3 regions of the Limnobacter sp. genome follow, and region 1 is predicted to be linked to each of the others. Evidence: predicted binding sites of a transcription regulator. Region 1 holds the regulator's gene; each other region holds the start of a gene.
The links. Region 1 encodes HrcA, which represses chaperone genes, less so after heat shock. Its sites were predicted from a motif close to TTAGCACTCNNNNNNNNNGAGTGCTAA; they were not measured.
Positions count from the first base shown of each region.

Region 2: a site for HrcA is predicted at 3,090-3,116, ahead of rpoH (RNA polymerase sigma factor RpoH). Genes of this name have one in related genera too.
Region 3: a site for HrcA is predicted at 4,715-4,741, ahead of P0D43_RS06900 (co-chaperone GroES). Genes of this name have one in related genera too.

Region 1 is NZ_CP121330.1:1,936,068-1,943,999, forward strand. Features, by position in the region: gene P0D43_RS09290 (outer membrane protein assembly factor BamE) at 1-180, opposite strand, end outside; gene fur (ferric iron uptake transcriptional regulator) at 387-815, shown strand; gene recN (DNA repair protein RecN) at 833-2,488, opposite strand; gene P0D43_RS09305 (NAD(+)/NADH kinase) at 2,478-3,431, opposite strand; gene hrcA (heat-inducible transcriptional repressor HrcA) at 3,511-4,527, shown strand; gene hemH (ferrochelatase) at 4,593-5,699, shown strand; gene grpE (nucleotide exchange factor GrpE) at 5,833-6,432, shown strand; gene dnaK (molecular chaperone DnaK) at 6,545-7,932, shown strand, end outside.
Region 2 is NZ_CP121330.1:913,876-921,807, forward strand. Features, by position in the region: gene P0D43_RS04400 (hypothetical protein) at 1-512, opposite strand, end outside; gene P0D43_RS04405 (hypothetical protein) at 634-1,362, opposite strand; gene P0D43_RS04410 (glutathione S-transferase) at 1,368-2,045, opposite strand; gene rpoH (RNA polymerase sigma factor RpoH) at 2,119-3,045, opposite strand; gene P0D43_RS04420 (I78 family peptidase inhibitor) at 3,254-3,622, shown strand; gene P0D43_RS04425 (S8 family serine peptidase) at 3,683-5,800, shown strand; gene P0D43_RS04430 (LuxR C-terminal-related transcriptional regulator) at 5,948-6,622, shown strand; gene P0D43_RS04435 (sensor histidine kinase) at 6,632-7,932, shown strand, end outside.
Region 3 is NZ_CP121330.1:1,438,153-1,446,084, reverse strand. Features, by position in the region: gene P0D43_RS06920 (response regulator transcription factor) at 1-620, opposite strand, end outside; gene P0D43_RS06915 (nitrogen regulation protein NR(II)) at 607-2,598, opposite strand; gene P0D43_RS06910 (TRAP transporter substrate-binding protein) at 2,712-3,737, shown strand; gene P0D43_RS06905 (peroxiredoxin family protein) at 3,741-4,598, opposite strand; gene P0D43_RS06900 (co-chaperone GroES) at 4,804-5,094, shown strand; gene groL (chaperonin GroEL) at 5,124-6,770, shown strand; gene P0D43_RS06890 (type B 50S ribosomal protein L31) at 6,960-7,211, shown strand; gene P0D43_RS06885 (hypothetical protein) at 7,288-7,932, shown strand, end outside.

The DNA.
Region 1 (7,932 bases):
CAACAATCGGTAAATATAGTCCCATCGATTCGAATGAAACGCGTCATTCAACAAAGGCGTGCCGAGAATAAAGCGTACCTGCTCTTTGGTCATTCCCACTTGCAGCTTGGCAACGTCTTGTTGGGTAACGAAGTTGCCTTGTTGAATATCAAACTTGTAGGGTTTGACAAAAGAGGGCACGTAGTTGTCCGGAATGAATGAACACGCGGAAACCCCTAGGGCCAAGGTCGAGCAAAGAATCAAATTCAGTCGTAAAATACGCATTGTTTTGTGAATTCGCATGTGAAGTGGGAACAGAGTACCTTATTCGGTGCGCTAACATGTCCTGCAAAGGCGTTATCATAAGCTACTTGAACTCGATTAAGCCTCAGAATGGTACCAAACTCATGACTACAGCAACGGATCTAAAAAGCATTGGTTTAAAGGCAACGCTGCCGCGGATGAAAATTCTGGAATTGTTCCAGAGCGGGCAACATCGCCACCTGAGCGCTGAAGACGTTTACAAGCTATTGCTACAAGAAGACCTGGACATTGGCTTGGCCACTGTTTACCGTGTTCTAACGCAGTTTGAACAGGCCGGTTTACTGGCTCGCCAACATTTTGAGACTGGCAAGTCGGTGTTTGAGCTCAATGAAGGTGCTCACCATGACCATTTGGTGTGCGTGCAATGCGGCAAGGTGGTTGAGTTTTTTGACGAAGAAATCGAGCGTCGCCAAAATATGATTGCCAAAGACCGTGGGTTCGAGCTGCATGACCACGCACTTTCCCTGTACGGCTCCTGCACCAAAAAAGACTGCGAGAACCGACGCAAGTAAGGTTTTCCCAAATCAAATCAATTGTTGGCCGAGACGATCATTTCATGCGCAGCAGTGCGCGTGGCCTCGGTGATTATCTGTCCACCCAGCATTCTTGCAATTTCTTCTACCCGTGCCTTGGCTTCCAGTTGCACAATTTTCGAGCGTGTTGTTTGCGCTGAAATGTCTTTGCTGACCTGGAAGTGATTGTGGCCTTGTGCTGCCACCTGGGGCAAATGGGTAACACACAGCACCTGTTTGTTTTTGGCCAAAAGGCGCAGGTAGCGCCCCACGGTTTCAGCCACCGCACCGCCAATGCCGCTGTCCACTTCATCAAAAATCAAAGTAGGAACGGGGGTGCTTTCAACAGTGTTGACGGTAATCGCCAGGCTGATTCGCGCCAGTTCACCACCCGATGCGACTTTTTGGATGGCTTGGGGTGTCACGCCAGGGTGCCCGGCCACGCGGAACTCGATTTGGTCACTGCCCTTGGGGGAGGGTTCGCCCTTGGCGACATCCACCACAAAAACACCCCCTTGCATACTCAGTGTTTGCATCGATTCTGTAACCCGTGTGGACAGGGTTTGCGCTGCGTTTTTGCGTGCTTTATTTAATTCGTTGGCCAGTTTTTCATAGGCTTGGCGGGCTGCATTGAGTTCTTTCTGAAGCTTTTCAAGATCGAAACCTTCTTCGAGTCCTTTGATCTCTGCTTGAACACTTTCCATTTCAGTGTGCAGTGTTTCCGGTTGAATGCGTAGTTTCCTTGCCGTTTCATGCCAAAGCGACATGCGTGCTTCGACTTCGGCCAAGGTGTCTGGATCAAGATCGCTGTGTTTCAAGTAGTGGCCCAAATCGTAGCTGGCCTCTCGAACCAGTATTTCGCCTTCGGATAGCGTTTTCACTACGCCCTCAAGAGCCGGGTCGCGGGTACTTAAGTGGCTTAGTTTTTCGATTATGTGGGTAAGTTGGTCGAGCAGGGCATTTTCATTTTGTGACAGCACGTCACTTGCATGTTGGGTGCCCTCGATCAATTCTGCGCCATGGCTTAAACGGTCAAAATCGCTGCTTAGAACTTCCCATTCGCCTGCTTTTGGGGCTACTTTGCTTAACGAGTCTAGTTTCCATTGCAGGTTTTCGATGCGTGCGGCCCTGTCTTCCTGACTACTCTGAGCTTGCTTCAGCGCCTTTTCCGCATTTTTCAACACAGAATAAGTTTGCGCGGTGGCCTGAACCAGGGCGCTGTGCTGACCGAAGTCATCGAGCAGGCGAAGTTGCTCACCCGGCTTAGCCAGCGTTTGAAAAGCATGTTGACCATGAATGTCGATCAAGGTTTCGGACAACTCTTTCAGTGTGCTGGCAGGCACGGGTGTGCCATTGATATAAGCCTTGGATCGGCCATTCGATTCAATGGCACGTCGCAAGTGCATTTCGCCCTCGCTGCAGTCAATCGATTGCTCATCGAGAATGGCTTTGGCGGCGGGGTTAATCTCGAACACCGCAGTGATATTGGCGCGCTCACAACCTTCGCGAACCTGTGATGCATCAGCACGCGCGCCCAGGCAAAGCGACAGGGCATCAATCAAAATTGATTTGCCAGCGCCGGTTTCACCAGACAGCACAGACATGCCTGGTTCAAAGTGCAAGTCGAGTTTGTCGACGATAACGAAATCCTGAATGGTCAAACTACTTAGCATGGCCGCTGTCTCTAAGTCCTCGAGTTTTGTGGGGGGCTTCTGTGGGGCTTGCACTCCAGTGCAGTTTTTGCCTCAACATTGCAAAATAATCATAGCGTGCCGGGTGCAAAAGCCGGATGGGGTGTGGTGACACCTTAATCCGAATTTGGTCACCTACTTTTGCTCGACCGTTGAACTGCATGTCAAAGTGCACGCCGGTTTGCTTGCCGCCCGTCACAATGATGTCAATTGTGCTGTGTTGGGGCAGGGCAATGGGGCGATTGGTCAGCGCATGCGGAGCCACCGGCACAATCAGCAGGCCAGCGAGGCTAGGGTGAAGTATGGGGCCATCGGCTGAAAGTGCATACGCAGTTGAGCCTGTTGGCGTCGAGATAATCAGTCCGTCTGCGCGCAAGTCGTACATAAACGTGCCGTCTACCTCTACACGCAGCTCAACCATGCCGCCCACAATGCCACGGCTGATCACAATGTCGTTCAGGGCAATGTGATTCTCAACGACTTTGCCTTGCCTTAAAATTTGACCCTCAAGGTAGGCGCGGTTTTCTGACACAGACTGCCCGTTGATGGTGTCAATCAATGTGGGGTCGATATCGTCCAGGCGAATGTCAGTGAGAAAACCCAGGCGTCCTTGATTAATTCCAATCAAGGGAATGTTGGAATCGGCCAGTTCTCGGGCCGTGCCCAAAAAAGTGCCGTCACCGCCAATAATGACTGCAATTTTTGCTTTTTTCTTGATCAGGGACAAATTCGCAAATTCGAAATTGGCTTGATCATATTCAGGCTTCGAGTTTTTTGACGAACTTCCACTTAACATGGAATCGCAAACCAGTACGTGGAATGCATTGGCGGCCAGCAAGTCAACAACGCTTCGCCAAATGGCCTGTTTTGGGGAGGCGCCATGTTTGGCAAACACAGCAATGCACATCCCTTTCTGTTTCGGCATTCTTGATTCCCTGTTTTTGTCGTAAAGTGAAGCCTGAGACCCAATCGTATCGCAACACGCATTTGAAGTGACATTGATGATAGACGAACGCGCCCGTTCCATATTGAAAACATTGGTTGAAAGGTACATCACAGAGGGCATACCGGTGGGTTCAAGGGCTTTGTCCAAGTACTCCACACTGGATTTGAGTCCTGCAACCATTCGCAATGTGATGGCGGATCTCGAGGAATTGCGCCTGGTGGTCTCGCCACACACTTCGGCAGGCCGAATGCCCACGCCGCAGGGTTACCGTATGTTTGTGGATTCTTTACTCACGGTAAAACCCTTGGCGATCGATGTTCAAACCGCTTTGAGTGGTGGTATCCAGCGTGAGGACCCCAACCGCGTTCTGAACAAGGCGGTGAATTTGCTGTCCAGCCTTTCGTCGTTTGCCGGGGTTATTACCGCACCGAGAAAAGCGGCACTGTTTCGTCATGTTGAATTTTTGAGTTTGTCTGATCGAAAGGTGTTGCTAATTATCGTGACGCCCGATGGGGATGTGCAAAACCGTATCCTGATTGTTGAAAAGCCTTACACCCAAAGCGAATTGACCATGGCTGCGAACTTTTTCAACCAGCATTTCGCGGGTTTGAGTTTCCAGCAGGCCAAACAAAGGTTGTCGGAAGAGTTGCATCAAATTAGCCAGGACATCAGCAAGTTGATGCAGGCTGCGGTGAATGCAGGTACGGAAGCTGAGGAAAGTCAGTCTGACGGGGTCTTGCTTTCTGGCGAACGCAAGTTGTTGGACGTGTCGGATTTATCGACCAATATGGAAAGGCTGAAAAAGATGTTCGGTGTGTTTGAACAGCGAACATCCTTGCTGCGTCTACTTGAAAGTTCAAACCGCGCTGAGGGAGTGCAAATTTTCATCGGTGGCGATTCAAGCCTGGTGCCGATGGAGGAAATGAGTGTGATTTCAGCGCCTTACCATGTCAATGGTGAGGTGGTGGGCACCTTGGGGGTGATCGGCCCGACACGCATGGCCTACGAACGATTGATTCCGATTGTGGACATCACATCGAAGCTGGTGTCATCGGCTTTGTCGGATCCAGAGTAGGGCGAGCCACCCCGACAGCCAGCTTTGGGTATACTTTCAGGCTTGATGTTCAATAGGTAGTACCCATGCGCACCGAAGCCCCATTTCGTCACGGCACGCCCCAGAAAACAGCGGTTTTACTCGTCAACCTAGGCACCCCGGACAACGCAGACACGCCGTCCCTGCGTCGCTACTTGAAAGAGTTTTTATCAGACCCGCGCGTGGTTGAGATTCCCAGGTTGATCTGGTGGATTATTTTGAACTGCATTATTTTGCAGCTTCGCCCCAAGAAATCAGCGGCCAAATACGCCACCGTGTGGACCGATGAAGGTTCGCCGCTGCTGGCGATCGGCAAGCGCCAAGTGAAAGTTCTGAGCGAGGCATTCAAGGCTCGACGCTGGGACGTTCGGGTTGATTTGGCCATGCGTTACGGCAATCCCTCTGTGGCAAGCCGAATGGATCAGCTTCGCAAAGACGGCTACGACCGGGTGCTGGTGTTTCCTTTGTATCCTCAGTATGCGGCGGCCACCACAGCTTCGGTATTCGACGCCGTATTCGATTGGGCCAAGCCCGTGCGCAATATCCCCGAATTGCGATTGGTAAAGCACTACCATGACCACCCCGCTTATATTCATGCCCTTGCTGAAAGCGTGCGCAAACACTGGCTAGCCAATGGCAAACCCAATTTTGATCAGGGCGATGTGTTGCTGTTCAGCTTTCATGGTGTGCCAGAAATGACTTTGCTGAAAGGCGACCCCTATCACTGCGAATGTTATAAAACCGCACGGTTGCTCGGTGAAGAATTGGGGCTGGAAAAAGGCAATTACCGGGTTACCTTTCAAAGCCGGTTTGGCAAAGCCAAGTGGCTTGAGCCCTACACCGACAAAACTTTGCAAGCCTTGGGGCAGGCCGGTACCAAGCGAATCGATGTAATGTGCCCCGGCTTCATGGCCGATTGCCTTGAAACACTTGAGGAAATTAACCAGGAAGGCCGCGAAGATTTTCAGCATGCTGGTGGTGGCGAGTTTCATTACATCGCCTGCCTGAACGACAGTGATCTGTCTGCAGCCATGTTGTCGGAAATCACTGCGCAACACATGCAAGGCTGGCCTGTGGACATGGGTTACGAAGAATCCATGGCGCAAGAGCTTGCCGAGAGCCGCAAACTGGCTTTGGAGATGGGTGCTCAATAATCCCTATTGGGAAAATGGTAAATATTGCTGCTTGGGGGCTTGAAATTCGCGTTCAAGTCCCCATTTGTCGAACAGAGTAGGGGTGACAGGTAAAGACTTGTCGCCTCTTTTGAATTTTAATGGAGGAAAAGACATGTCAGAGCCCACTGGAAAGCCGACCACAGACGAGCAAGCGTCTGCCCAGGCCCCAGAAGGTCAGCAGCACGGCGCGCAGACCCAAAATGAAACCGAGCAGGTGGTACAACAAGAAGCGCCCCAAGACGAAATATCAGTTTTGAAGGCTGCTTTGGAGAATGCGCACCTTGAAGTTGAGAAGTCCAAAGAGGTTTACCTTCGCTTGGCCGCTGACATGGAAAACCTTCGTCGCCGCACGCAAGAAGACGTCGCCAAAGCGCACAAGTACGCTATCGAGTCGTTTGCAGAATCATTGGTGCCAGTTCGCGACAGTCTCGAAATGGCCTTGGCTGTTGAAAATCAAACCCCCGAAGCTCTGAAAGATGGCGTGGCCGCAACTTTGCGCCAACTCGAGGCTGCTTTTGAGCGCGGCAAAATCGTGGCGTTGAACCCAATCGGCGAAAAATTCAACCCCAATCAGCACCAGGCAGTGGCCATGGTTCCGGGCAGTTCAGTTGAGCCGGCCGTGGAGCCTAACCATGTGGTTGCGGTGTTGCAAAAGGGCTATTTGATTAATGACCGCGTGCTGCGCCCGGCCTTGGTCTCAGTTGCACAATAAGTTGCGCAATAAATTTTACAAAGTGGGTTGAAAAACCCCTTGAACTGAAGGGCTTTAGCCCCATATCAGGCTTAACAGAACATTACTGAATTTAGAAATCACGGAGAAATTCATGGGAAAGATTATTGGCATTGACTTGGGTACCACCAATTCTTGCGTAGCAGTATTTGAAGGCGGTGGCTACAAAGTCATCGAAAACTCGGAAGGTGCGCGTACAACCCCTTCCATCATCGCCTACATGGAAGACGGCGAAATTCTGGTGGGTGCGCCTGCCAAGCGCCAAGCTGTGACCAACCCAAAGAACACTCTGTACGCGGTGAAGCGTTTGATTGGCCGCAAATTTGAAGATGCAGAAGTGCAGAAAGACATCGACATGATGCCTTTCACCATCATGAAAGCCGACAATGGCGATGCATGGGTTGGTGTACGTGACCAAAAACTGGCGCCCCCACAGGTGTCAGCAGAAGTGTTGCGCAAAATGAAGAAAACCGCTGAAGATTACCTGGGCGAAGAAGTGACTGAGGCTGTAATTACCGTGCCTGCTTACTTCAACGACAGCCAGCGCCAAGCCACCAAAGATGCAGGCCGTATTGCAGGCCTGGATGTAAAGCGCATTATCAACGAACCCACTGCCGCTGCCTTGGCTTTCGGTATGGACAAGGCAGAGAAGGGCGATCGCAAGATTGCCGTGTATGACTTGGGCGGCGGTACATTCGACGTGTCCATTATCGAAATTGCTGACATCGACGGTGAAAAGCAATTTGAAGTGTTGTCGACCAACGGTGACACATTCCTGGGCGGTGAAGACTTCGACCAACGCATTATTGACCACATCATCGACGAGTTCAAAAAGAACAACGGTGTTGATTTGTCCAAAGATCCAATCGCTTTGCAGCGCATTAAGGCTGCGGCCGAGCGCGCGAAGATCGAGCTGTCTTCTTCACAGCAAACAGAGATCAACGAGCCCTACATTGCGATGGCCAATGGCGCCCCTGTGCACCTGACCACCAAGTTGAGCCGCTCCAAGCTGGAAGCGCTGGTTGAAGACCTGATTACCCGCACTGTTGAGCCCATGAAAATGGCCTTGAAAGACGCTGGTGTGTCCACCTCGCAAATTGATGACATTATTTTGGTGGGCGGTATGACCCGCATGCCAAAAGTTCAGGAAGCAGTGAAGAACTTCTTTGGCAAAGAACCGCGCAAAGATGTGAACCCCGATGAAGCTGTGGCTGCCGGCGCAGCAATTCAGGGTTCCGTGCTGAGTGGTGATCGCAAAGACGTGCTGTTGTTGGATGTGTCGCCGTTGTCCTTGGGTATTGAAACCATGGGCGGCGTGATGACCAAGATGATCGAGAAAAATACGACCATCCCGACCAAGTTCAGCCAGGTATTTTCGACTGCCGATGACAATCAGCCTGCCGTGACCATCAAGGTGTTTCAGGGTGAGCGCCAAATGGCGAACGACAACAAGAGCTTGGGCGAATTCAACCTGGAAGGTAT
Region 2 (7,932 bases), 1.0 Mb from region 1:
ACGGTGTCTTCATCAACACTGAAGATCACTTCCCATTCCAGCAAAAGTGGTTCATCTTCTGTCGCGTTGTTGAGCAAGGCAATGACGGGTCTGCCTTCGAATAACTCGTTCTGAATCAATTCAAGTGTGGTTTGCACGGTGTTGCCCGCATACCAGTTGGCATTCAACTCTGCCTTGCGCAGTGCTTTAAGCAGTTGGGCCGGTGAAGTGCCCATGGTGCCGCTGAGTAGGTCGGGGCATGCTGCCCACCGCATTATTTCGAGAATATATAGGTCGTTTTGGGGATGGCCGTGCCGGTCTTTGGGTATGTGATTCCAGCCAATTTGATGGTGGTGAAGTACCATGCCTATCGCACAAGGTCCGCTTGCGCGCTCAATGCCTTCCGGTGCCGAAAATTCATAAAACGGGCTTAGGTCAAACTTGGCTTGTGCCTGGAGTTCGCGTGGGGCCTTTGTACCGACAATGGGTTTGGCTTCAGAAAAATCAATCTCGAAGCGCGTGTTGCCGTTCATAAAAACACATGTCCTTTGCTGCTTGACTCAACCCACATCTTATTCAGGGAATGTACGGATTCATGCCGTGCATAGTTCTATGCACAAAGCTTATTCCGTTGTGCAGAACAGAGGCTCGAACTTACTCGGTGGGCAGGTTGGGGGTGTTGCTGGTTTGCAAAGGTGCAGGCAGGCTGCCCAAAGGGGAAGGGGCGCCCAAGGTGGAAAGCAGGCCATCCAAGGCGTCAGTCACGGGGCTCAATACTGCGTCGAGTGGGCCGGCTTCTGGCTCGGGCTCAGGCTCGGGTTCAGGCTCCGGGTTTGTGTTGGGCGGTGGGTTGCTGGCACTATTGCCTGGGTCGTTGTTGTTGCCCGATTCGGCGCTGCTGGTGGTGTCAGTGGTACTCGTGTTGTTGTCTTCGTTGTCGCTGTATATGGCGGCAGTGGCACCCAAAAATACAAGGCTTTCCAGCACGGGGTAGCCAGTGGAGTCACCGCCTTCGGCACTTGTGTCAAACAGGCCGAACAGGTCAGGCGTGTCCGTGGTGCTTGCAGCATTCTCGGGCGGTTGGCTTTCAAAATACACGCCTTGGCCGTACAGGTCGGTGGCAATCCACTGCGGTACCTGGTCCAGTGCAACCACTTCAAGATTGAATGTTGCGGCCGCACCATTTTCAATCACCAATGCGTCTTTTACACCAGTGAATTGAATAATTGCTTTGCTGGCAGGGTCGCTGACCACGCGGTCGCCCGGCAATAACATCATGCCGGGTTGCGCGGGCAGGAAAAAACCATCCCGAACCAACTGCACATTGCCGTTGACCTCGGTAATTTTTGCCTGTTGTTCAATGGACGTGGTTGCTGCGTTCATGAGCACTAAGCGTAATTGTAGGGGCCACCCACTTCAAGGGCTTTTCCAAAACTGGGCATGGCATGTATGCGTTTCACGTAGGCCGCAATTTTGGGCATACTTTTAATGCTGTCCGCCCGGCTCATTGCAGCTTCAAGCGGAAAACTCATCATGAAGTCAGCACCCGTCATCTCGCTGCCGCAAAACCACTCATTCTTGGTCAACACGCTTTCAATGTAGGCGAACTGCTTTTCAAGATTGGGGTTGATGAAATTGCTTTTAACCTGCTTGGAAATGCCGCGCGCTATTGGCAGCACGATCGGCTTGAGCAATGCGGGTACCGGCGCGTTTTCAATTTTGTTGAACACCAGCGTCATGACCAGCGGTGGCATGGCTGTGCCCTCTGCAAAGTGCATCCAGTAGGTGTAATCGCGGTGTGCCTGTGTGCCAGCTTCGGGGCGCAATTTGCCGCCTGCCTTGTCGATCAGGTATTCCACAATGGCACCGCTTTCTGCCACGGTAATGTCGCCATCGGTAATCACGGGCGATTTCCCCAAGGGGTGAATCTTCAGCAGTTCAGGCGGGGCCAGGTAGGTTTTTGCATCACGCGCATAGCGCGTTACCTTGTAGGGCAGGCCAAGTTCTTCAAGCAACCAGATAATTCGTTGCGAGCGTGAGTGTTCCAGGTGGTGTACTTCGATCATGGTCATAAAAAAGGGCTTGTTGCCAAGCCCTTAGTGTAGGTTAGTTTTCACCCGAAATGATTACTGCTTTGTTTTAAACCTCACCGTGTTCGTACTTCAACAAGGCCGTTTTCATTTTTTTCATGGCCTGGGTTTCAATTTGGCGCACCCGTTCAGCCGATACGCCCAGCTCGGCGGCCAGATCATGCAGGGTTTTGGCGTTGTTGCCAGCCAACCAGCGGCTGGAAATAATGCGTTGGCTGCGTTCGTCCAGACTGGCCAGTGCCAGGTCCAGCCCTTCACTGTGCAGGCGTTCCATGTTGGCGCCTTCCAGCACTTCGGTGGGTTCGGCACCCTCGGCGGCCAAATAACGCACAGGGTTGTAGCTGTTTTCCTCGCTGTCTGCGTCTACAACAGGGTCCAGGCTGAATTCATGGCCCGCCATGCGGCGTTCCATGTCGTACACGTCTGCAGGGCGTACATTCAGCTCACTGGCCACCTCGTTGATTTGGTCGGGTGACAGGGTTTGGCCGTACTTCTTGAAGCTGTTCAGGTTGAAAAACAGCTTGCGGTGCGCTTTGGTGGTGATCATTTTCACCATGCGCCAGTTACGGATAATGTATTCGTGAATTTCGGCCTTGATCCAATGCAGGGCAAAGCTGACCAGGCGCACACCACGCGACGAGTCGAATCGCTTTACAGCCTTCATCAAACCGATATTGCCTTCCTGAATCAGGTCAGCATGGGGCAAACCATAGCCCAGGTACTGGCGTGCTACGGCAACCACCAGGCGCAGGTGGCTAAGCACCAGGCGGCGGGCAGCTTCCAGGTCGTTGTCGCGCTGCAGGCGTTCGCCCAACTCCACTTCTTCCTCTTGCGTCAGCATGGGAATTTGGTGGGTGGCGGAAATGTAAGCATCCAGGTTGCCAAGCGGGCCACGGGCGACCAACGCCCATGGGTCGCGCACAGCAAGGCTGTTGCCCATGGCGCGGGTGTTAGCAAGAGTTAACGCAGTGGTCATGATTGCGGTTTTCTCCGAATTAATGAACCAATTTCCAGTTAATTTTAGCACTCCTTGCTACAGAGTGCTAATCGCCCGGAAAGTTCACGAACAGCTGGCTTGACCTGACAGAAACTTTAAAGCACATTGGTATGGCGTCGGTGACCGGTGTGAGCCTTGGGCAATGCAACTATTTTTGGGTGGTACAGCTGTGCAATCTTTTGGACTGATGCTATTGCTAGTCTGCGTTTCTGCCTGTGCTGCGAGTACGCCACGCACAGCGCAGCAAATCTGCGCAAGCACGGAGGCCGGTGCAATGGGCCAGCTGGAATGTGAATTCAAGACGATGGTGTTTGAAGTGAAAACCGAGATCAAGGAGTTCAAGATTCTCGGCGAGGTGCATCAAATCAAGAAAATCGAACTGGTCGATCCCGATGGGGCTCGCATGAAGCTCACCGAGCTGGCAAAGAAGTATGTCGAATTTAAAACGATCCGGATCTTGATGCCGGGGACCATGGTCACCATGGAGTACCTGGAGGATCGCATTAACTTTCAGTTCGATGAGCAGGGCATGCCAAAAAGTGTGACACGTGGATGACAAAAAATCACTGCGCACCTGGGGCATTAATTTGAAGTAATAGTTGAAGCAGGGGTTGTAATGAAGTACTCGGCAATTCTCGGTGTTGCAATGGTGACATTCAGCGCCTACGCACTTTCTGTTGATGTGTTGGCGCAAACAGTCAAGACGAAATCCAAAACGATAGCAACTGAAAGCGTAGACGCCGCAAGGCCACTTGTGCCCGAAGAAAAGATTCTTTTTCTCGAGCTGGCAGACGAGAGCTTGCGGGTTCTTCCCAATGAGGCAAGTCAACCTTTGGTTAAAAAGGTATTGGCTGATACAAAAATCAATGCTGCAGTGGGCGGGCGACTACTCAAAAGATTCTGGGTGGTTAATGCAAAGGACATGCGTACTACGGCAGACCGGGCTCAAGTTCTCAAGCTGCTTCGCGCAAACTCTTCGGTGCGTTCGGTGTCCGAGAACCGAATTTACAAGCCTTTTATTTTCAATGACCCGGGATATCCCAATCAAAAAAATCTATACACCGGCGCGAATCAGACATCGAGCCCTGTGTACGACTCTGAATTTGTAAAGCTGCTGGAGCGCACGCCATCTAGCGCAGAGTCGATGGTTCGGGTTGCCGTTCTCGACACGGGTATTGCACCAGCCCCAGATTTAAATAATCAGTTTGATGTCGAAGCGAATTTTGTGGAAGGTGTTGATTACGATTTCAACAATGAGCGCTTTGTCAGCAACAGTGCACTATTTGCCGATGCAACCGAACCCGCCACATCTGGCGCAAATGGCGGTGAGCCTTTTTATCACGGCAGTAAAGTTCAATCGCTGATTAATGCAGCGGCTGACAACAGCAGCGGAATCGTTGGAATGGACCGTGAGCTTAGGGTCAGTCAAATTCGCGTGTTGAGTGACAGCGGCGGGGACTCCGTCAGCGTCATGTTCGGCGTGCTGTGGTCAGTTGGCCTGTACGACAGGTTTGTGGTTGAGTCGGGCGAAGATCCAAACTTTGAGTTTTTTGCGCGTTTGCCCCCCAACAACAATCCGGCCAATGTGGTTAACCTGTCATTGGGGGGCAATGCAAGCTGTTCCTCTTTTGAGCAGGCTGCCATTGATTTTGTATTGAACAACAGCAGTACCTTGATCGTAGCTGCCGCTGGCAACAGCGCGCTGTACGGTGAACAAGTGCCTTTCGCGCCAGCCAATTGCAACGGTGTCATTTCGGTGGGCGCATCAACCACACGTTTTGGCGATGCGTCATACGGCAATGTAAGCCCCGCGTTGATTACGTCTACATTGGGTGGCGAACCCAGTGTGGGAGACAACCTGCCTGTGACCGAGCCCAGCATTCTAAGGTCCATGAATGGCGTCAGTTTCGCATCAGGAACCAGCTTTTCAACCGCGTTGGTCAGTGGTGTTCTGGCGACCGCGCTTCGACTGGGTCTCAGTGAAGGGGTCACCTCCGCCAGCCTCATTCAAGCGCTGAAGGACACCGGCCATGAGTTTCAGGATCCTGAATCCTACTGCGTTCAAATTAGCGATCCCGTGAGTAATCCGCGACCCTGCGGCACCATTCTGAATACATCAGCATTTCTGTTGGCGGTGACTGGTGTTGACATTAGTGGCACAACAACTTCACCACCGGCGTCCGACGAAGTTGTTGAGCCTGCGCCGGACGAGGACACCTCAAGCAACCAGCCCATTAGCGATGGTGGTGAACTGCCCAGTGAACCAGAGGAATCCAACCCAACAGAAACAGCCAGTTTTCAGTTCTCTGGCACAGTCAATAACGTCGATGCGTCTTCAATTGGTCTGGTGGCCAATGATCCCGCTGTGGATCCCTCAAGCTACTCTGTGTCGTTTGCACGGGATAGCAGTAGTTTTGTGATCAACCTCTCAATTCCGGGTGTTTATCGTTTGAGCTTCGAGGCGGATCGGGTGAGCGAAAGCTCGGAAGTTCAAGCGGCCTCTGCGGGTCAAACACTTTTTGTGAGCGACGTGACTCTGGACTCGGACTCTCGCCAAATTACCGCAACTGACCCGATGGCTCAGGAAACTGCGGATGGTTCGCCTTCCTCTGGAACCACCGCATCATCAGGCGGTGGGGGCGGCGGTGGCGCAATTAACCTAATGGGCTTGCTGGGCATGTTACTGCTGCTGGGCATCGCGAAATTTAGCGGGCCCCAGAAACTTCAACTTTGAACTCCTGTACCGCAATGTGGTGATTTGATTTTCGTGCATTTTGAATTCTTTACATAACTAAACATTTCATTTAATAATCGCACGAATAATTCGCATAAAAATTATAAATATCGCCACGTTGATAGCCGTACTTTTAGGGATAGGGGTTTGAAGAATTTATTGATACTGGAGGATCATCCGACTTCGGCCATGGTCGTTGAAGAAATTATTGGTGCAGTTGTTCCCGGGCTAACGACCCGCATTGTCGAATCGGTGGATCAATTGCACCACATCGAGCCTGCCGATTTTGATTTGGTGGTGTCCGACCTGGTGTTGCCCAACAGCAAGCCTGCCGAGGTAATTGACTTGGTCTCACAGCGCTTTCCGAGTTCATTCCGTATGTTTTTTACAGCGTTGAGTGATGTAAAAATTGAACGACAGATCGTCGACTCAGGCGCATTGCTGCTCTCAAAAAGTCAGCACTACAAAGAGCTCATGGTTCAGGTTCAATCTTTCCTGAAACGCGATTCAGTGAACCTGAATTCAATTTCTCAACGCAACGAGTTTCAAAGCCTGATTCAAATGCCCGGTAGCCCCAAGCCCTTGACCATCAAGCAGGCGCAGGTCATGGAACAGGTGTCCCTGGGTAGAACAGGCAAGGAAATTGCAAAGATACTGGGTATGAGTCCCGACACGGTAAACGCACACATCAAGGAGGCCTTCGGGCGGCTGGGTGTTCAAAACCGTGGCGAGGCAGTGAGCAATTATTCGGTTGCAAGAAAGCTGGCGGCCCGCCTGCATGGGGAGGTCGCACTGGCGCACTTGCAGCCCAACGCCGATTAAACTGTTTGCATGAACCTGAAACGCTATTTGCTGGTGCGAATGATCACCCTGGGCCTGTTGTGCTGGGTGTTGATTTCCGCCTATGTGGTGTTGCGCACGGCCAATGAGGTAGACCAGGCCTTGGCCAGCGACGCTGCCCGCCTGCACGAGATGGTGGAATACTCCATGTACAAGCGGCAAATCAACCCGGAAATTGAAGGGTCGCCGGTGTTGGTGGGCAGCCAGTATGGCTTGTTGCTGGCACCGTACTGCATTCGCTATGAAGGCTGGAACGGGCAGGTGCGGCAAGAGGGCTGTGACAACCTGGTTCGCCACCCTGTTGAAGCAAAGTTAATGCAGCTATTGGGTGTGCAAATTGAATCCGCACCCCAGGCGGTGGGGTTGTGGGGGCAGCCGTTTGGCGAGTTGACCATTACTGCTGATCCGCAATTGGTGCTGGCAAAGTTTTGGCACACTCTGCGAGACTTGCTACTGCTCAGTAGCCTGATTGTAGCCAGTCTTGCAGCCCTTTCCTATGCGGTGATCGGGCGCGCCTTGCAGCCAGCAGCCACCTTGGTGGAGAAAATTGACTCCATTGCCATTTCCGAGGACAGCCCGCCCCCCGAGCAATTGCCTGATGTACAGCCTCGCGAGTTTGGCCGCATTGCACAAGGGGTGAATCGCCTGAATGATCGCCTATGGCGCCTGACCCAAACCCGCCGCAGCCTGATGATGAAATTGCTGAACGTCCAGGAAGAAGAACGGCGGGAATTGGCGCATTGGGTGCATGCAGATCTGGGCCAGTCATTAAGTCTGATCGCCGTCAATTGCGCACAACTGCGTGCGCAGTTAAAGGGTGGCTATACCGGGGTGCAGGAAAAGCTGGAAGAAATTGATCTACAAATTGAAGGTGCATTCGAGCGCATGCGCGCAGTCTTGGTGAACAAGTGCCCGCCCGTGTTGGAGGGTGCCGACTTGGGCATGGCCATTCAAGACCTGTGTACCCGCTGGGAGATTAATGCCGGCAGCGGTTGGACTGTGAACCTGAGTCTTGACCCTGTTGCGCTGGGCAAGTTGGACAAAGACCGCGCGCTTTGTGTTTACCGCACGGTCGAGGAGTGCCTGGCCAACGCTCGGCGACATTCAGCGCCTGGCGGTTCTGCCGTGAAAGTAAGTTTAATCTTGGATAAAAAGGTGTTGGAACTTCGTGTTGAGAACACCATGCATCCATCTTCTAAAACACCTGCGCCCTCGGGCGGCATGGGTCTGAATTTGCTGGCTGAACGGGTGCGGGTGCATGGCGGTGTGTTCAACGCCCAAATTGAAGAAGG
Region 3 (7,932 bases), 500 kb from region 1:
CTAAGCAGGGTCGCCAACTCGGCGGCTGAACGTACCTTGAGTTTGTCAAACACATTGGCACGATGCACTTCCACAGTGCGCATTGAAATATCAAGCTCAGAGGCAATCACCTTGTTTAATTTGCCTTTGGCCACCAAAAACATGACCTCTCGCTCGCGGGGCGACAATCGGTCAATTCGTTCAGACCATTGCTTCAGCACTTCCAGGTTCACCAAATATTCACCTGACTTTTGCAGTGCCTGTTTAACCCGTTCAATCAAACGCTGATCGGTGGTTGGTTTTTCGTAAAAATCGAATGCACCATTTTTAACTGCTTCTACGGCAGTGGATATGTCGCCATGCCCCGTCAAGAAAATCACTGGCAAACGGTCCAGGCTGTAACCACTGCGCTTTAGCCACTCAAACACCTCAAGACCCGACATATCGGGCATGCGCAAGTCAAGCAACAGACAAAGCTCGGCCTCGCTGGTGATGTATTCATCCAGTCGGGACTTGAAACTCTCGAAATTGGCAAAACCCTGCATGGGCAGGTCCACGGTTTCGAACATCCATTTCATGCCTTCGCGCAAATCGTCATCATCATCGAGCAGCAACACCTGCACTTTTTTAGTTGGCTCCAACTGACTGCTCCCCTTCCATGGATTCTTTGACTGCCATTGGCAAGTCCATTGTAAAACAGGTACCACCTGTGGGCACGGCATCGGCTTTCAGGCGCCCGCCATGCGACTCAGCGACCGAGCGGCAAAGGCTAAGGCCCAGGCCCAAACCGTCTGGCTTTGTCGACACCAAAGCCTCAAACATTTTCTCGGTGTTGTTCAAACTCAAACCCGGGCCGTCGTCACGCACTGAAAACTCAAAGGAATATTCCAACTGACGCGCACGTATCCACACATTGCGAATACGTTGTGACGCAGTGAAAGCTTCTGATGCGTTTTTAACCAGATTGACCAAGGCTTGCTCCACCATGATTCGGTCGATATACAACACGAAATCGGGTGTGACAATGTCAAAATGCAAACGCACCTGGTGCAGCACAGCGGTGGAATTCACCATGAACTGAATGGAATCAATCAGGTCCGACACGCGCACATTTTCACGGGTGGGTTTGCGTTTGCGAACCAGGTTTTGAACCGAACCAACCACGCGGCCCGCACGCTGCGCCTGATCGCGCAACTTCTCAAACAACTGGCCGTACATTTCCAGGCTGGCACCACGTTGGCTTAAATTCATCCCGGCCTGTGCATACGACACCATGGTAGCCAAGGGTTGGTTCAATTCATGCGCAATATTAGAGGCCACCTCGCCCACCAGCGCAAATCGTGAAGCCGCCTGCAATTTCTCGCGTTGCTCGGCAATTAGCGATTCCGAACGCTTGCGATCGGTAATGTCGATCACTGAACTCATCCAGCCGGTGTGCGCACCACGGCCGTCTTTCAAAGGCGCTTCCACAATGAGCACATCAATGAACTTGCCATTTTGATGCTGGTACGTTGTTTCGAACCCCTCTGGAGGGGCATTGCCTGAAATCACATTGGCGACCAAACGCTTGTATTCCTCAGTGCTCTTGCTGGGCCAATACGGCAGGGGCTGCGGAATTCCAATTAACTCTTCGGGCTTGTAACCCACCATATTGCAAAACGCCGGGTTCACGTAACGAATAAAACCTTGCAAGTCCCACACACGCAAACCCACCGCCATGGAGTCTTGCATGGACTGGCGAAACAGTTTTTCTTCTTCAAGACGAGCCTCAATCTCGAGACGACGACGAGAATCGCGCCACAACATGATGAAACTCAACAACAGCAGCAGGAGTAAAAATGCCAACGCGCCGGTAATGCCGTAGTTGAACAATCGGGGGCCTTCTTGAATGCTGTTGACCCTGAGTTGAAACTGCAGCCCTCCGAGTTCCAGTGAGGTCGTGTGCATGTAAACACCAGCGCCCGGACTGGCCTTTACCAGGCGCGACAAAATGGCCCCGCTGGCATCGAGCAGTTCGACCTGGTTGTCTTGAGCAAACCACCAGGGCAACTCCTTTTCCAGCATCAAATCCAGGTCGATCAAGCCAGCGGTAACGGCCTCGCCGCGTTGGGCCACACTCACATTGGCCACATAGTGGCGCCCCTGAAACAGAAAGGGTCCAACCAACCCGTCCAGGCGGGACTCGTAGCGTTGATTGACCTGCGCTGAGATCAGATTGCGAACCGCTTCAAGATCATATTCATCAAAGTTGTCTTCCAGATTCACAATCGGTGTCAACTCGGGCCCACGAAACACCGCCACCAGCTCGCCAGAGCTGCGGCTAAGCTGATTCAGGCTTGCCGAAAGACGTGCCGATGGATAAATGAGAGAGTCATTGGTCAGCGCTTGCAGGGAGTTGATCAGGCCACCCACCTGAAACTGAATGTTCTGGCGGGCCCAAAGTGCATCGGCAATCAGTTTTGCCTGGTTTTGATCACGCTCGTCCTGTTGGGCGTAGTAAACTGCGGCCACCATCAACGCCATTAAAAGTGAAAAAACAAGCACGGGCATGCCAAACCTCATGGCTTGACGGCGCTTGATCTTCTTTAAATTGGGCTCGTAAGGGGCGAACAGTTGCATGGCTGGATAGTGCCACGAAATAGCAAAAAGATTTCAAGGGATGTGGAAACCCACAATGGTGAGGACTGCCCTACTCTGGAATTTTCAATGAATACCTACACACAAGCCGCAATATGAAATATTTGTCAGCTCTTGGACTTCTACTCGGACTTCACGGTGTTGCCTTGGCACCCGCCAGTGCGGCGCCCCCTATTTTTATCAAGTTCAGCCATGTCGTCGATGAAAACACACCCAAGGGGATTGCGGCACTGGAATTCAAGAGGCTTGCTGAAGAACGCACCCGCGGACGAGTAAAGGTAGAGGTTTACCCAAATTCTTCACTGTACAAGGACCGAGAAGAACTCGAGGCTCTTCAGTTGGGTGCGGTGCAAATGCTGGCGCCTTCACTGGCCAAATTTGGGCAATTGGGCATGCGTGATTTCGAGGTATTTGACCTGCCATACATTTTCCCGAACCGCCAGGTTCTTAAAACCGTAACCCAGGGCGACATTGGACGACAGCTTCTGGCTCAGCTTGAAGACCGTGGAATTTTGGGGCTCGCGTACTGGGACAACGGTTTTAAGGTGATGAGTGCAAATACACCACTGCGCCTGCCAGAGGATTTGAAAGGCAAACGAATGCGCATTCAACCGTCCCGAGTGCTGGAGGCCCAAATGGAAGCGCTGGGCGCTACACCCATTCCGCTGGCGTTTTCAGATGTGCACACCGCACTGGAAACGGGTTTGGTAGATGGCACTGAAAACCCGCCTTCCAATCTTTATTCGAAGAAAATGCATGAAGTTCAGAAATACGTTGCCGTAACCAACCACGGCTACCTGGGCTATGCCGTGATTGTGAACCGCAAATTCTGGAATAGCTTGCCTGCAGACATACGCACCACACTGGAAAAATGCATGGTCGATGCCACACGCAAAAACGATGACGAGGCGGAAAAACTCAATACCCAGGCTTTGAACAAAGTAAAGGAATCGAAGAACACCAAAGTTACAATTCTGAGCAGTGCTGAAATCGAGTTGTGGCGCAAGGCACTTGAACCTGTTCACCGTCGCATGGAAAGCCGAATCAGCAAAGAGTTGATCAGCAGCATTCGCAAGGCTGCTGCTGAACAAGCTGCCGCGACACCCAGCGGCTCACGTTAAGAATCAGGACTCGGCGCCAACCAGCTTTTGGCGTGCCACTTCCAGAAATTGCTCGGGCTCGGGCCGAACCCGGTAATTTGAAGTTTGGTCTGAATACACAATTCGACCGTGTTTGTTGATGATCAACACCGTGGGCAGTACCGTGTCTTCGCCATTCCCCAGCCAATTCATGCCAAACGGCACACCGTTTTCATGCATCAACTTCAGTTTCTTGCTGGCCTTGAATTCGGTATCAACAAAAAATTTCATGGGTACTTTAAAGCGCTTGGCCAGTTCCTGGGTTTTCGATTCGGGCTGCGGGCTGATCAACGCGACTTTCACACCCAAGCGATCAAGCTCAATATAGCGCCCGGCCACTTCGCCAATTTGTGTCATGCACAAGGGGCACCAGTTACCTCGGTAGAACATGAGAAGCCAGGCCGAGCCTTTGAATTGCTCACTCGAAAAACTCTCCCCCTCCAATGTTTGAAGCTGAAACACAGGTAATTTTTCACCTTCTTTTAGCTCTGCATTACTACGCTCGCCCAAATTGGAATACCAGAAAATATAGGCAATGCTGCCAAAGAAAATCAAATTTCCAATCACAAGTGGCCACGGATCGGATTCCATTGCAGGATCGGTAAGCACCAACGCAATGCCCATCAAATTGCTGGCCATAAGGAAATGGAGGTTGCGGGACGTACGCGCCCTGCGTCTCATGAACATCCACACGAACAAATAAAAATTGGGTAAGGCCAATACAAAGACACCGATCCAGCCGGGCCCCAGTGGGCTATGCCAACTCATGGTGGCCACGTGCAGCAAACTGAGGTTGATCAGGATGAGAAACAGGACAATAAAAACTGACTTGGCTTTGTTCATTCTTTGGGATGCAAGATTAAATCGACCTCTAGTGTAAACAAAAGTGACTGACGCCCCGCTTGCAGGCAACTTTTTTTCACCCCTCCCCTTGAAATACCTTCCCCCCGCCCCTATTATTAGCACTCGATGGCGTTGAGTGCTAACAACACATCCGTCAGTTTCTCTAAGCAATTCTTTTTAAAAGACAAATTTAGGAGTGGTATCCATGAACATTCGTCCGTTGCATGATCGCGTGATCGTGAAGCGTCTCGAGAGCGAGCGCACTACAGCCTCTGGCATCGTGATTCCAGAAGCAGCCGCCGAGAAGCCAGATCAAGGTGAAGTGATTGCAGTAGGCCCAGGCAAGCGCGACGACAGCGGCAAGCTGATCGCGATGGATGTGCAAGTAGGCCAGCGCGTTCTGTTCGGCAAATACGCCGGTCAAGCCATCAAGGTAGATGGCAAGGAAGTGCTGGTTATGCGCGAAGAAGACATCATGGGCGTGATTGAAGCCTAATTACACTGAATTCAAGAGGAAGATTAATCATGGCAGCTAAAGAAGTATTTTTCGGCGATGACGCACGCAGCCGTATGGTGCGTGGCGTGAACATTCTGGCCAACGCAGTAAAGGTAACCTTGGGCCCACGCGGCCGCAACGTGGTACTTGAGCGTTCATTCGGCTCCCCCACCATCACCAAAGACGGTGTTTCCGTGGCCAAAGAAATCGAACTGAAAGACAAGTTCGAAAACATGGGCGCGCAAATGGTGAAAGAAGTTGCTTCACGCACTTCCGACAACGCTGGTGACGGCACAACAACCGCCACGGTTCTGGCACAAGCCATTGTTAAAGAGGGCATGAAGTTCGTAACCGCCGGCATGAACCCAATGGACTTGAAGCGCGGTATCGACAAAGCAGTAACAGCCGCAATCGTTGAATTGCGTGCTTTGTCCAAGCCCTGCTCTACCACCAAGGCGATTGCGCAGGTTGGCTCCATTTCTGCCAACAGCGACGAATCCATCGGCAACATCATTGCCGAAGCCATGGAAAAAGTTGGCAAGGAAGGCGTCATTACCGTTGAAGACGGCAAGAGCCTGGACAACGAACTGGACGTGGTTGAAGGCATGCAGTTTGACCGCGGCTACCTGAGCCCCTACTTCATCAACAACCAGGAAAAGCAGGTTGTAGTGCTGGACAACCCATTCGTGCTGTTGCACGACAAGAAAATCAGCAACATCCGTGACTTGCTGCCCACATTGGAACAAGTGGCCAAAGCTGGTCGCCCACTGTTGATTATTGCTGAAGACATCGAAGGCGAAGCCTTGGCAACTTTGGTTGTGAACAACATTCGCGGCATTTTGAAAACTTGTGCAGTGAAGGCACCTGGCTTTGGCGATCGCCGCAAAGCCATGCTGGAAGACATCGCCATTTTGACTGGCGGCGTTGTGATCGCTGAAGAAACCGGCATGAGCCTGGAAACCGTGACCCTGGAACACCTGGGCCAGGCCAAGCGCATCGAAGTGGGCAAAGAAAACACCATCATCATCGATGGTGCTGGCGAAGGCGCAAACATTGAGGCCCGTGTGAAGCAGATTCGCGGCCAGATCGAAGAGACCTCTTCTGACTACGACCGTGAGAAACTGCAGGAACGCGTGGCCAAGCTGGCCGGCGGTGTTGCCGTGATCAAGGTTGGCGCAGCCACTGAAGTTGAAATGAAAGAAAAGAAGGCCCGCGTTGAAGACGCCCTGCACGCAACACGCGCAGCGGTGGAAGAAGGCATTGTGCCAGGCGGCGGTGTGGCATTGCTGCGCGCTCGTGCAAAGATTGAAGGCTTGAAGGGTTCAAACCCAGACCAGGACGCAGGCATCAAGATTGTTCTGCGCGCCATGGAAGAGCCACTGCGCATGATCGTGACCAACGCAGGTGAGGAATCATCTGTTGTGGCCAACAACGTGATGGGCGGCGAAGGCAACTACGGTTACAACGCAGCCACTGGCGAGTACGGCGACATGGTTGACATGGGTGTTTTGGATCCAACCAAGGTTACCCGTACTGCATTGCAAAACGCAGCGTCAATTGCTTCGTTGATGTTGACCACCGATTGCATGGTTGCTGATGCAGCGGATGACAAGCCTTCAGCACCTGACATGGGTGGCATGGGCGGAATGGGTGGTATGGGCGGCATGGGCATGTAATTGCCACTGCCAAGCTTTACTGCTTGAAAAACCGCCGGCCGGGCCAAAACCTGCCGGCGGTTTTTTTCTTGACCAAAGGTATATGTAACCCTATAATTTGCGGTTACCTAATTAACCAGCAAGTGATTTGGCTTTGTCGATTGGCATTTTGACCAATTAACCGCCAGGTTGGCTGCAACGGAGAAACTCATGAAAGATGGCATTCACCCAAATTATCGCGAAGTGTTGTTCGTGGACATGTCCAACGGCTTCAAATTCATTTGCCGCTCAACAGCGCCTAGCCGCGAGTCAGGCGAGCACGAAGGCAAGGAATATCCTTTGATCAAGCTGGACGTGAGCTCTGAATCTCACCCCTTCTACACTGGCGCACAAAACACAATCGTGGATACCGCTGGTCGCGTTGAGAAATTCCGTCGTCGCTTCGATCGCTTCAAGAAGTAATTTTTCGCGCAAGTGATCATACAAAGGCAGCTCAGGCAAACTGGCTGCCTTTTGTTTTTCCGGACACAATAAGAATATGGTCATCACCGCAGCCAACAACACCCGTTTGTCGCGCAGGCTCCTCTGGGGCTTGATTTTGCTCTATGTCCTGCCAGGGCTTTTTGCGCGCACCCCCTGGAAACCCGACGACGCAGCCGGCTTCGGGCAAAGCTTTACCCTGTCCCAATTGCCTTTCTCGGAATGGGCACTTTCACAAATTGGCGATCGCCTTTATGTCGAGGGGGGGCTGTTGTCCGCATGGCTATCGGGGGTGTTCGGAAAAATCGCATTGTGGATCAACCTTCCATACAACTGGCTCGACGATGCCATGCGACTGGGCAATGTGTTCTGGATGATTCTGGCTGGCTGGGCCATCTGGAATACCACCTACCGTCTCGCCAAGCGTGTTGAATTGCAACCTGAAGACCCCCTTGGCACAGCCCCCACCCGCGTTGATTATGCCCGCGCGGTGGCGGATGCGTCGGTGCTCTGCTTTTTGGGCACACTGGGCCTGCTGGTTCGATCGCATATGCAAGTACCGGAAATAGCCGAGCTGGCTGGCATTTCAATCATGTTGCTGGGCGCTGTGCGTTCGCTCGACCGCCCAATTGGCGCGGGCTGGATGCTGGGTGCAGGCATCGCCATTGCCTTTTTTGCGCGGGGCTGGGCACACTGCTTGCCA